DNA from 3 places in the Pseudoalteromonas sp. C2R02 genome. Region 3 is predicted to be linked to each of the others. Evidence: predicted binding sites of a transcription regulator. Region 3 holds the regulator's gene; each other region holds the start of a gene.

Region 1 (4,704 bases), on a different contig from region 3:
GGTCCAGATGTGTAGCCAGATGAATTTACTTCATATAATGATGATTTGAAAAGCACATATGAAATTAATTTCATGCACTTTTTTAGTGATTTCTTGCACTAGGAAAGTGCAAGAATAGGCTTGAATTTATTATTTAAATAGTTCTAATAGTTGCCACAAAGAATCAACTTCGTGAGTAGGTGTAATATTTTTAGGCCTATTTAGTTTATCTACGTTTAACCAACAGGTATCTATACCAGCATTTATACCACCTAAAATATCAGAATGGGGATTATCCCCTACCATTAAAATATCACTTTTATTAGGCTCTCCCATGGTTTTAAAGGCATATTCAAAAATACCAATATCTGGTTTTGCAACACCAACTTGCTCAGAAATGATGAGTGTTGAAAATACATCTTTAAAGCCTGTCTTTTCTAGTCTCACAGTTTGTAATTGTGTAAAGCCATTAGTAATGATCCCCATTTTAACTTTTGTGGATAAATAATGAATGAGCTCTTTAGCACCATCAAGTGGTTTACAGATTTGTGCCATTGCATGTAAAAATTCGCTATTAAGCGTTTGAGTCGATACAGACAGTTTGTTCGACCAATCATTAAATCGGTTATGTTGTAATTGTTGTGCTGTAATATCGCCATTTTGATATTCAACCCAAAGTGGCTGATTGACTCTTTGATAGATTTCAAAATCATCAATTGAAAAGTCAACATCAAACTTTTCAAACATTAATTTTAAGCCTTGATATGCATCAAAGTGAAATAACGTTTCATCAGCATCAAATAATATCCATTTATAATTCATTATTCACTCCTGTTCCATGATATAAGTCTGCATTTATAAAGGGAGATAATGCTAAAATCAGTGCTTGAGTATAAATGCTTTCACGGGTGGCGTTATTTTGTGTTAATAATCCAATCGCCCCCCCTTTTTGTTTAATATTGGTTGTATTAAATAATTCATCCATCACATGTCCTAATTCTTTACCCGCAACTAGATCATCATAAACACTTAATGGCAATGGCAAACTTGCACTTCTGCCGACAGATTGCTGTTGATTATTGATAATTGAAAAGTACGCGCATGTGATTGGACCGTCTTCGGTTAAATCAACACCGCCCTCTAGAGCAACATAAAAATCGGCATTATTAGATCCATTTTTACAAAATAGTGCTCGGTTTATCGCTCCAAGGCGTGTTTCGCTTGCTGTCATAGGTTGTTCAGAAACACTGGATGGCGCATGCATGCCTTTACAAATAATTTGGTTGTTAGCAAAAATATTAGAAAATGCATTTTTTACTGCATTGATTTTAACAGGGTTAAGTGACCCTACGAGGATTCTGATAACTTCTTTTGACATATTATTAAACATTGTTCAGGGTATTTCTGCATAGTAACACAGCTTAACTTTGTCCTTTAAATTTCAAATGTAAGAAATTTTTAAATTTAATATCTACCCCTTTTAAACTACTGAAATTTTATTATTTATAAATTAGTTGATCTAACACAATTTTTGAGTAATTAACTGACTAGCGATTTCATAATAATCCATATATTGTGCTTGTTTATGAAAATAAACACAATATATGGTATTTTTAATGTTTAATTGCTTTGAACCACAAGTTGTATTTCAAGAAGTACCTAATGAAGTATCTTTGGCATTTTTAGTTACTGGTTGTCCTTTTGCGTGTGATGGGTGTCATAGCCAAGACAGCTGGACTGCAACCTCGGGTGTTGAATTAGATGCTAAAACTTTTTCAAATTACTTATCTCAATACAAAAACCTCATTACCTGTGTTGTTTTCTTCGGAGGTGAGTGGCAAGCCCATAAACTTATCGCGCATTTAAAATTTGCTCAAAATCAAGGGCTTAAAACTTGCTTATACACAGGAGCTGAAAAAGTCAGTAATAGCATCATAGCGCATTTAGATTTTTTAAAAACTGGTAGATGGCAAAAACAACTCGGCGGCTTAAATAACAAAAATACCAATCAAAGATTTATCAACGTTAAAACAAAAACCTTACTCAACTATAAATTTTTAGGGAATTAAAATGGCACACCTCAATACAAATCAAATAACAAAAAAACTCTCTTTTATTGATCAATATATACAAGCGAGTAATGCTGCCGATGGCTCAAAACTAGATGCAAATGCCAATGTTACTCATAAGAATATTGCGACGCTTGAAGCTGAAATAACAAAAGATTTTTTATTAGATATCAACCGCGCTTTAGTTCAACAAAAAATAGCAGCCCTATTTGATAAAGAGTTAGCTGTAGAATATGAGAGGCAAATTGCAGAGCATGAAATATATGTTCATGATGAAACTAGTTTAAAGCCTTATTGTACGTCGATTACTATGTATCCATTTCTATTAGATGGTTTAACAAAACTAGGTGGTGAGTCAAAGGCACCTCAACATTTAGAATCTTTTTGCGGATCATTTGTAAATTTGGTTTTTGCGATCAGTTCTCAATTTGCAGGTGCCATTGCGACTGTCGAATTTTTAACTTACTTTGATTATTTTGCAAAAAAAGAATATGGCAAGGCTTATTTAACAACACATTCAAAACAAATCTCTAATCATTTACAACATGTTGTTTATGCGATTAATCAACCTGCGGCTGCTCGGGGTTATCAGAGTGTATTTTGGAACATCTCTTTATATGACGAACATTATTTTTCAGCAATTTTTGAAAATTTTCGATTTCCAGATGGATCAGAGCCACAGTGGGGTTCATTAAATACATTACAGCATTATTTTATGGACTGGTTTGCAATTGAAAGAGAAAAAGCTGTACTGACATTTCCTGTAATAACGGTAGCTATGCTAACTAAAGATGGTAAAGTGAAAGATAAACAATTTAAAAGCTTTTGTGCTGAACAATTAAGTAAAGGCAATACATTTTTTATTTACCAATCTGATAATGCAGATTCTCTTGCATCTTGTTGCCGACTTAGAAATGAAATGTCAGATAATACTTTTTCATACACTTTAGGTGCTGGAGGCGTAGCTACAGGCTCCATAAATGTTATCACTATAAATATGAATAGACTTCAGCAAGATAATCGAGATTTAACTACAGAGATAGATAAAATACATAAGTATCAGGTTGCATACCGAGAGATTATGAATGATTACTTAAATCAAGGCATGTTAACAGTTTATGATGCTGGCTTTATAAATCTTGATAAGCAATTTTTAACAATAGGCATTAATGGCATGAGTGAAGCCGCTGAGTCTATTGGCATTATAGTTGGTAATAACCCTGATTATAAAAATTATGTATCTCACCAATTAAAAAAGATCTACACCGCGAATAAAAAGGCACATAAAATTTATGGCTATCGTTTTAATACGGAATTTGTACCAGCTGAGAACTTAGGCATTAAAAATGCTAAATGGGATAAACGAGATGGCTACAAGGTACCAAGAGATTGTTATAATTCATATTTTTATGTAGTTGAAGATGAGTCTATTAATCATTTAGATAAATTTATATTACATGGAAAAGAAATGATCCAATACTTAGATGGTGGTTCAGCTTTACATTTAAACTTAGAAGAGTCTTTAACTAAAACGAATTATGAAAACTTATTGGATATTGCCGCAACAACAGGATGCAATTACTTTTGTATAAATGTGAAGTGTACTATATGTAATGTATGCGAACATATTGATAAAAAAACGATTTCTCAATGCAGTGAATGTGGCTCAGAAGATATAGATTATGGTACCCGTGTGATAGGTTATTTAAAACGTGTATCTGCTTTTAGCCAAGGTCGACGTGAAGAGCATAGTCGACGTCACTATCATGTTAGTTAACACTATATGTAATGGTGGGACTTAAATTAAAAATAGGGAGAAAACCGAATGATTTTCCCCCTATACAAGATGATTCTTTACGTTTAAATTTAGATCTTTAAGGTATTAATTTAGCCATTTTTGCAAAATGCCTTTATCTACTAAACCACTGCGACCTTGGCTTTGTCCTTTCTTGTTAAAAAAATAGCTGCGTGGTAACTCGCCATACCAAGTTGGATCAACGATATACCTACTTTGCATTGCTTGTTCATCAGCAAAGTGTAGCAAAGCTAAAGTATTTAATTCATATTCATTGATAACCTTATCCATATCTTGCTTTATTTCATCATCTGAATCTGTGTTAATTAAAACAACTTTAAGATCTGAGTTAACTTTTAGCATTTGAGAAATTGTTTTGAGCTCTTTAAAGCAAGGTGGACATTCTAAAGACCAAAATACTGCAATCCAATTTTCATTTAAGTTTTGCTTTTTTACATCATGCCAAACTTGCTTATTAAACTGTGTACTTTGGGCTGCACTTTCCAGGGCTGTAAAACCCAATATAATACACAATAAGATATGAGATAATATTTTTAATGAGCTCATAGTTTAGTTGTCCAATGGGCTGTTTTTGGTTTATGCCAAGATACATGATTAGACCCGTTTTTAGACTTGAATAAAAATGGCCTATCTGCGCCCGTACTTGAAGTTGTAAGTAAATTCGGAGCTTGAAATGAGTGGCCATTATCAAGAGATTGTTTATGCCATAGTTCGTGTTTTACGCCATTAAACTCAAGCCATACGATATCGACCTGTTTATTATTAGAAATAATATTTGGGTGTACCGCTTGTTTACTAAGCTCCCCTACAGGTATAGGTTTAGATATCTTTTTACCTAAG
Region 2 (4,704 bases), on a different contig from region 3:
TTTCAACTTCAGTGATACTGCGATTTTTAAAAGCGACTTGCTGCTTTATTAATTTTGCTTTGTTTGTATTTTCTGCTTTAGTCGGCTCAACTGATGCTGTTGATTCATCAATCTTTAACTTTTCAACTAATACTACAGCCTCAGGTTTAATATTCGAACGCTCTTTTTTTATTTCAGCAATTAAAGGCATCGACTTTTGAGTTGGTGCCTTATTTGTAAATTTAGTCTCTTGATTAGGCGTTTGTTTCACTTGTGCTGTATTAGGTGCTTTTTTCTTCTTAATAATTTTTATTTTTGGTTTGTCTTTTCTAGATAGAATATCTTTTTGTAATTTTCTTAACTCACTTTTACGGTATTGCTCTTTTAATTGCTCGAATTCACTAGATGATGTTTTACGTTCACGTAAAATTCTAGCTTCTAATGAAGTTGTATAAGTTTGTTCAATTGTTTGCGATAAAGTGCGTGCTTGCTCAATATGCCCCATACTCGACTCTATTAGATAAGATAATAATAAAGATCGAGATGATATGCGCCCTGCTGCACCATAACGTTTGAGCGTCATTTGTGCTTTATGTAAATCACTTTTAGCATAATAAAAAGCAGATAAGTTAATTAATGAAGAGCCTCTCATTGGGCTATGTTTTACAGATGACTCTAAGTATTCTTCTACGTTATCAAAATCATCGGCTTTAATTGCACATAAAGCTAAATTTTCATAACTTTCTGCCACTCTTAAGTAACTTGGAATTTCAATGGCACTTAAAAAATTGTCAACAGCATGATCATACTCACCAATATCACATAAAAAAACACCATAATTATTAAGTGTATTTGCATCATTGGGTGCTAAGGTGAGTGCTTTTTCGTATGACTCTTTTGCTTTGTTAGGTTCACCTACTGATTGATAGAAATAAGCGGTTGTATAATGCACTTCTGGTAAATTTGGAGAAAATAGATTGGCTTTTTCTAAATTATATTTAGCTTGGGCGCTGTCACCCATCGATAGGTATTTTAAAGCTAAAGATATGCGTGTACGTGCTGCTTGAGTATTATCTACTTTTTTAGTGATAACTGGTTTTTTACTGCCATCGTATGTGTTTTGAGTCACACACCCCGATAAACAAAGTAAAATCACTGTATATAATGAAACTTGACGCATATAAACTTCCTTATTAATAAACAAGACGATCAAATCAATCTAAACTGGCTAAGGTAAACGATTGAGGTTGGCTCGTTTATCAAAAAATACTTATAAGTAACCATTTCTTATAATGAAAGCATAGTTTACAGAAAAGTACCTTAACTGCATTACTTTTTGTCATTTAGTTAACACCAAATAGCGCTACTAAATGACTAAAAATAGTTTTCTATATTATTTTGCTGGCATTACCTTAACGGCAATACCGTTATCATTTTGCATTCTCTTTTTCATGATTCGTTTAGTACGATCTTTTACATCACCCACTAATTGACCACATGCTGCATCTATATCATCACCACGTGCACGACGAACAATACAGGTTATACCTGCTGCCTGTAGTACTTTAGAGAAACGGTCAATTCGACTATTGCTCGAACGACCATAATCATTACCTGGGAATGGGTTGAACGGAATTAAATTAACTTTTGAAGGCGTACCTTTAAGTGTTTTAACTAATTGATGTGCCTGATCTGTACTATCATTAATATGATCTAGCATAACGTATTCAATCGTTACGTCTTTATTTGCTTTTGAACCATCAATATAACGACGACATGCAGCTAAAAATTCATCAATAGGATATTTTTTATTGATTGGTACTAATACATCACGTAATTCATTATCCGGCGCATGCAATGAAATCGCTAAAGCAACATCAATTTTTTCTTTTAAGATATCAAGAGCAGGGACAACACCTGAAGTACTGATAGTCACACGGCGTTTAGATAAACCAAAACCCCAATCATCCATCATCAATTCCATTGCTGGCACTACATTGTTCAGATTAAGTAATGGTTCACCCATGCCCATCATAACAACATTCGTTACAGGTCTATTTGTGCTATCTGCGTGTAAACCAACATCTTTAGCAACACGCCATACTTGACCGATAATTTCAGATACTTTTAAGTTTCGATTGAAACCTTGTTGCGCAGTAGAACAAAAAGTACATTCCAGAGCACAACCAACTTGTGAAGAAACACAAAGCGTTTTACGTTCCTTTTCAGGTATCCAAACAGCTTCAACTTCTTGGCCGCCATCTAAAATTAACGCGTATTTAATTGTGCCATCGCTTGCAACTTGCTTCTCTGATATTTCAGGTGCACGAATTTCACACTCTGCTTTTAAGCGTGCTTTAAGCTTTTTATTGATATTGCTCATTTCATCAAAGTTATCAACACCAAAATGGTAAATCCATTTCATTACTTGATCGCCACGGAATGGCTTTTCGCCGTATGATTCAAACAGCTCACGCATGCCTTGTCGGTTTAAATCAAGTAAGTTAATTTTAGCTTTTGTGGTATTCATGAAGACCTCTACCATAATGACGACTTTAATGTTTTTAATGAGTAAATGTATAAAACTTATCTACTTTATAAATAACTCAAAACCAATAATTTATTTATAAAAAAGACAAGAAAAGGGCATAAAGCCCTTTTCTACAATCCGTGTAGTGTATTGCAACCTAAGCTGCTACTACAAAGAAACTATCTAGTGCGAGCACAAATTTCTTCGTCAGCGAAGAAGTAAGCGATTTCACGAGCAGCAGATTCTAAAGCGTCAGAACCGTGAGCAGCATTTTCGTCGATGCTATCAGCAAGATCTGCACGGATAGTACCAGCTAGTGCTTCAGCTGGGTTAGTAGCACCCATGATTTCACGGTTTTTAAGAACAGCGTTTTCGCCTTCTAAAACTTGAACCATAACTGGACCTGAAGTCATAAATGAAACTAAAGCGCCAAAGAAAGGACGTTCTGAATGCTCAGCGTAGAAACCTTCAGCTTTCTCTTGAGAAAGGTGAACCATTTTAGAAGCTACGATTTTAAGGCCAGCAGTTTCGAAACGGTTATAGATTTGACCGATTAGGTTTTTTGCTACTGCGTCAGGTTTGATGATTGAAAAAGTACGCTCTAAAGCCATCTTATTTGCTCCAATAAATTAAAAGAATATGGTTTATACAAATGGAAGACCATCCGTATATTAGTGGGCGCGAATTATACGCGATAAAATGCAAAGATCCTATCTTAATTGTCGAAATTATATTCAAATAGCACTATCTCATAGAAATATTTAAAAAATATGACGACTAAAGGTTTTAATCTAATTCTGTTTTGCTCAAAAACATGATCCAGATCAAAAGCAGCTTGTTGCTGTTTTTATAAAATGCCGCGTTTTTATCATTATCAATTAAATAATCCATGCAACTGGTTTGTACCCAGTTCTATGTATGAGGTTTTACAATGTCATCTATTCTTACTCCTGAAAACTCTCCAAGCTTATTTACCCCTGAACTTTTATCTCCAGCTGGCAGCTTAAAAAACATGCGTTATGCATATGCTTATGGTTCAGATGCAGTATATGCAGGACAGCCACGTTATAGCTTACGCGTAAGAAATAATGAATTTAATCTAGAAAATTTAGAGATCGGCATTAATGAAGCTCATGATTTAGGTAAAAAACTATATGTTGTTTCAAATATCGCACCTCATAATGCAAAAATAAATACATATATGCGTGATATTGAACCTGTTGTAGCAATGAAACCAGATGCACTTATTATGTCTGACCCTGGCCTTATCATGTTAGTGCGTGAAAAGTACCCTGATATGCCAATTCACTTATCAGTTCAAGCTAATGCAGTTAATTACGCCAGTGTATTATTTTGGGCAAAACAAGGTGTTGAAAGAATTATTTTATCTCGTGAGTTATCACTTGAAGAAATCGCTGAAATTCGTCAACAATGCCCAAATACAGAACTTGAAGTATTTGTTCACGGTGCTTTATGCATGGCTTACTCTGGTCGCTGTTTATTATCAGGCTATATTAATAAACGAGATCCTAACCAAGGAACTTGTACTAACGCTTGTCGTTGGGAATATGATGTTAAGCCCGCCAAAGAAAATGAAACAGGCGATATAGTACATAAAATTGATCCAAATGCTGTGATCCCAACGTTAGGTGCGGGTGAACCAACGAAAGAAATCTTCATGTTAGAAGAGCAAGGCCGCCCTGGTGAGTATATGCCTGCATTTGAAGATGAGCATGGCACTTATATCATGAACTCAAAAGATTTACGTGCAGTACAATATGTTGACCAATTAACTAAAATGGGTGTGCATAGCTTAAAAATTGAAGGTCGTACTAAATCCTTTTATTATGTTGCACGTACAGCCCAAGTTTACCGTAAAGCGATAGATGATGCTGTTGCTGGGCGCCCTTTTGATCCTAGTTTATTAGGTAATTTAGAAAATTTAGCGCATAGAGGTTATACGGAAGGCTTCTTGAAGCGCCATGCACATCAAGATTATCAAAACTACGATTATGGCCACTCTGTTTCAGAGCAACAACAATTTGTAGGTGAAGTAATAGGTCGCCATGATAATGGTTTAGTAGAAATTGACGTTAAAAATAAATTCTGTACCGGTCATTCATTAGAGCTTATGACACCACAAGGCAATGTCAGCTTTAAGTTAGATCATATGGAAAATAAAAAAGGTGAATCTA
Region 3 (4,704 bases):
TGGCTATCTTAGATTGATAGCCACATAAGGTTATTTAGCCAATGGGCTAATATAACCATCAGGTTTTAAGGCTAGAACATCACAATTTAAGGTATCTATAACATGTTCAGCTGTATTACCAATTAAAGCTGCACTGAGACCCGTTCTGCCGATTGTTCCCATAACAATTAACTCTGCATCCAATTCATTAGCAATAATGGGTATGACATCTTCTGGTAAGCCTTCTTTAATATGACATTGGCTTTGGGGAATATCATGCTGTTGCGCAAGTTCGTGGCATGCCTGAGTATGATGCACTTTAACAGATTCATTAAATTGAGTGGGATCAAATTCAGGAATTTCAATAGCAATATTAACTGGTGTGCCAGGGAAGGAGTTTACAATATGTAAATTGCCATCGATGAGGTTTGAAATGAATTTTGCATCATTCATTATTCTTTGATTAAGAGCAAGATGTTGTTCATCATCAGCAGAAGCATTCACAGCTGCGATGATATTGCCTTTTGCAGGCCATAAGTGCTCTTTTATTAATAATACAGGGCAAGGACATTTTCTAATTAAATGCCAGTCAGTTGGCGTAAATATCACTGATTTTAAAGTTGCATGTTCGTGGGTACCTTTTAAAACAATATCGTAGTTTTCATTAAGTACGGTTTGTATAATTGATTCGAAAGGGCGATTATGCCATATAACCTTGCAGTCAATATCTAAAGTTTCTTTGTATTGCTCTATTAACGAATTAATCCATGAAATTCTGTCATTTATAACAGCATTACGCATAGCCTCTCTTTCATCAAGAGATAGCATAGTCGTCATTTCATAGGAAAAATCGTATATGGTTAAAAATGCAGTGATTTTAGCACCAGATTTTTGTGCTAATTCAAATGAACGTTTTAAAGCGGTTTGTTCTGATTTACTTGGATCAATTACTGCAAGTATTTTTTTTATTGTATTCATCATTTAACCTCTCAAATTTGCTTACTTTTAGTGTAAGTTAAGTTAGCAGATTTGACAGGTTTAAATGAAAAAAAATTGTCTAAGATCAATATACAAAGACGAAATTATTCGCTTTTAGATTTGGTACCTGCAATTGTATTCAATTGCTCAAGATCAATAATGGTAATGAATTTACCTTCAACTTTTATTACATCTGACTTTTGGAAGCGGCTCAATAGTCGACTAATGGTTTCTACTGTTAAACCAAGGTAGTTTCCAATTTCTCCACGTGTCATAGTTAATCTAAATTCTTTTTTAGAAAATCCACGTTCACCAAATCGTTGAGATAAATTACAAATAAAAGCAGCTAATCTTTCTTCGGCTGTTTTTTTGTTTAAAAGTAATAACATCTCTTGATCGTAGTTGATTTCACTACTCATCATGCGCATTATTTGTTGGCGTAATTTTGGTAATTTTCCAGATAACTCATCTAAAGTAGTGAAAGGGATTTCACATACCATAGCAGTTTCCATAGCCTGTGAATAACTTTGATGTTCCATTTTAAATATACCATCAAAACCAATAATATCACCTGCTAGATGAAAGTCAGTGATTTGCTCATCACCTTGTTCAGAGATGGTATAAGATTTAAACGAACCTGAGCGGACCGCAAAAATAGAATTTAATTTTTTGCCGGCTTCAAATAGTAAATCGCCTTTATGAAATGGTTTTTTACGTTCGATGATATCATCAAGTTTACCCATTTCGCTTTCATTAAGTGTTACAGGTAAGCATAACTGACTGATGCTACAACTATTACAGCTAATTTGGCAATTTGAACTTGTCGGTATTTTATTTTTAAGATCCATTGAAATTCCGTCTATTTTAAACTACTACTATAGATTAATGCAGTGCGTTTTGGGTTGCAATAGCTAAAAGGTATAAACCGTAAAATACTAAGATATTACCTAGAACAATACGGATTATGCTGTTATTGAGCCAGTTATTGATAGTTTGTGCTGCAAAACTTAACCCTATCATGGCAGGTAAGGTGCCTAAAGCAAAACTAGCCATAAATAATGCGCCTGAACTCGCACTTTGTGTTGTGATAGCCCAAGTTAATGCAGAATAAACTAATCCACAAGGTAACCAGCCCCAAAGCGCACCATATGCCAATGCTTTTTTCTTTGTATTGAGTGGTAATAAGTATTTATTCAATTTAACAATATGCTGCCATATTGCGAATTTCCCAAATTTTTCTAACCAATTTAAGCTTGCTGTCAAACGCATGATATATAGGCCTACAAGCACCATAAAAATACCACTTATAAAAGATAAAAATAAAGAAAAATCGTTTGATTGTTTAGCAAAAACAGAACTAATGCCACCTACTAAAGCGCCGCAAATACTATAGCTTAATAATCTGCCTAAATTATAAAGTAGGGCATATTGTTGTGCTTTTGTTTTGTCTTCAATCGCAAATTGTAAAGATGATGCAATACCACCACACATAGCAATACAGTGCCCACTACCAGCTAGACCCATAAAAAAAGCGGTAAAAAATAAAGACTCTGTCATAGCGGCTGATTATTCTTTGGATCTTTCGTTTTGTTAGGTTTTGTCTTAATTTCACTATCGTCAAATAATATACTGTGGGCTTGTTTGTCTAAATCAGAAAACTGTTCACTTTTAACGGCCCAGAAAAAAACAGCGATTGCGATTATTACAAATATAATTGCTATCGGAATTAATACATAAATGATGCTCATTATTTCAATACCTTTGTTATGGTTTTAATAGTCTTAATGAATTTGTTATCACGATTATAGAACTGGCTGACATGCCAATAACAGCCATCCAAGGTTGAACCATGCCCATTGCTGCTAAAGGCAAAATAGAGCCATTATATGCAAGAGAAAGGGCTAAGTTTTGTTTCACAATACACCGTGTTTTATGACTGATTTTAATTAAATGTTCAATGGAGCTTAGATCACTATTTAATAGCACAACATCGGCTGTGTTTTTAGAAATATCGGCACCAGATTCCATAGCAATCGATAAATGCGCAGTATTAAATACTGGACTGTCATTAACGCCATCACCTACCATAGCAACAACATGATTTTGTTTAATTATATTAGCAACGTAGTCTTGTTTTTGAGCGGGGCTACAGCCCGTTTGTACATCATCTAAAGATAATTTTTTTGCAAGGTCAGGCCCTGCCTGTGAAGGGTCGCCTGTTAATAAGTGGGTATTTAAGTTTTTATCTTTAAGAAAAGATATTAACTGTTGTGCACGATCACGTATTTTGTCTTCAAGTTCAAATGCAGCGATAGGTTTTTCGTTAATATAAAGCACAACTTGAACTGGGAGCTCTAGAGCGTTAAACCAGCCATTTTTACCTATGGCGATATCTTGACCTTGATATAACCCTTTAATACCAAAACCGGTCTCAATAGTAACATCTGTCAAAGGTTCTAAAGACGAAGTATCAAAATTAAAAGCCTTAGCAATAGGATGTTGTGAATGAAATTCTAAACCTGAAGCTAAAGCTAAAATTGTATTTTCATCGTAACGATTATCTAAATAATGCGACTTTTTGATTGTAAAACAGCCCTCAGTTAACGTGCCTGTTTTATCAAATGCAAAAGAATCTATTTTTGTGAGGGTTTCGAGTACATGTGCTTTCTTTATTAATAAGCCTTTTTTGGTTAAATTTGCCACACTGCACGTCAATGCAGTAGGAATAGCAAGACTTAATGCGCAGGGACAAGTTGCCACTAACACTGATATTGTGATCCAAAATGCGTGCTGTGGGTCTATGCCATACCAATATGTAGCAGTAAAGCCTGCAACAACTAATAAAACGGCGACAAACCACTGAGCAACTTTGTCGGTAATTTCAGCAAGTTTAGGGCGACTGGTAAGGGCCTTATTTTGTAGGCTAACGATTTGATTTATTAGGGTATGCGTGCCAAGTTGGTTGACACTGATTTTAACTAAACCATCATGGTTAGTTGTACCAGCATAAACCTGAGTATTGATTTCTTTAGTAACAGCCTGATGCTCGCCTGTCATCATCGATTCATCAACTGTGGTCTCACCCTCTATCACCACACCATCAGCCGGTATAATTTCACCCGGTTTAATTAAAATGATATCTTTAAGTTTTAGTTTTTTTGCTGCGATTATTTGTTCTTGAAAATTATCTACAATACGCGCTGTTAGTGGTAATAGCTTTTGTAAATTTGATGTGAACTCACTGGCTTTTAAACGCGCTCTAAACTCTAAATACTTGCCTAATAATAAAAGGAAAGTGAACATACAAATTGATTCAAAGTAGACTTCACCAGTATTAAAAACTGTTGCCCAAGTGCTTGCAATATATGCCCCAAAAATAGCTAAGGAAACAGGCAAGTCCATATTGAGTTGTTTGACTTTTAGTGCGCGTATGGCACTGGTTAAAAAGGGAAGGGCAGAATAAAGAATTACTGGAGAGGCTAAAACGAAGCTGATCCACCTAAAATATTGCTCAAAGTCATCTTCCATATCAGAAAACATATCAAAATATAAAGCAAAGGCAAACATCATAACTTGCATTGTCATAATACCTGCAACACCAAGTCGGCGTACATATGACTTGGCAACTTGTTGTTTTTGAGCTTCTTCTACATCTGGCTGAAAAGGGTATGCTTTATAACCAATACGCGCCAAAGCTTCAATAATAGTACTTAATTTAAGTTGTGATTTATCCCACAAGATCATTGC

What was found. The regulator FNR, encoded in region 3, switches genes on or off when oxygen is low (the NO sensors DNR and NnrR bind a similar motif). The targets are predictions, from matches to a motif close to TTGATCTAGATCAA.
Region 1: nrdG (anaerobic ribonucleoside-triphosphate reductase activating protein) is a predicted target of FNR. The motif match lies at 1,494-1,507, and genes of this name have one in related genera.
Region 2: yegQ (tRNA 5-hydroxyuridine modification protein YegQ) is a predicted target of FNR. The motif match lies at 3,324-3,337, and genes of this name have one in related genera.

What each region holds. Positions count from the first base shown of each region.
Region 1 is NZ_JAHKQC010000034.1:172,648-177,351, reverse strand. It holds gene yjjG (pyrimidine 5'-nucleotidase) at 130-801, opposite strand; gene yjjX (inosine/xanthosine triphosphatase) at 791-1,357, opposite strand; gene nrdG (anaerobic ribonucleoside-triphosphate reductase activating protein) at 1,596-2,048, shown strand; gene nrdD (anaerobic ribonucleoside-triphosphate reductase) at 2,050-3,825, shown strand; gene KO527_RS14045 (redoxin domain-containing protein) at 3,931-4,410, opposite strand; gene KO527_RS14040 (exo-alpha-sialidase) at 4,407-4,704, opposite strand, start outside.
Region 2 is NZ_JAHKQC010000029.1:118,049-122,752, forward strand. It holds gene pilW (type IV pilus biogenesis/stability protein PilW) at 1-1,159, opposite strand, end outside; gene KO527_RS11210 (bifunctional tRNA (adenosine(37)-C2)-methyltransferase TrmG/ribosomal RNA large subunit methyltransferase RlmN) at 1,373-2,509, opposite strand; gene ndk (nucleoside-diphosphate kinase) at 2,689-3,120, opposite strand; gene yegQ (tRNA 5-hydroxyuridine modification protein YegQ) at 3,441-4,704, shown strand, end outside.
Region 3 is NZ_JAHKQC010000028.1:46,079-50,782, forward strand. It holds gene uspE (universal stress protein UspE) at 31-957, opposite strand; gene fnr (fumarate/nitrate reduction transcriptional regulator Fnr) at 1,062-1,805, opposite strand; gene KO527_RS10330 (sulfite exporter TauE/SafE family protein) at 1,840-2,514, opposite strand; gene ccoS (cbb3-type cytochrome oxidase assembly protein CcoS) at 2,511-2,705, opposite strand; gene KO527_RS10340 (heavy metal translocating P-type ATPase) at 2,722-4,704, opposite strand, start outside.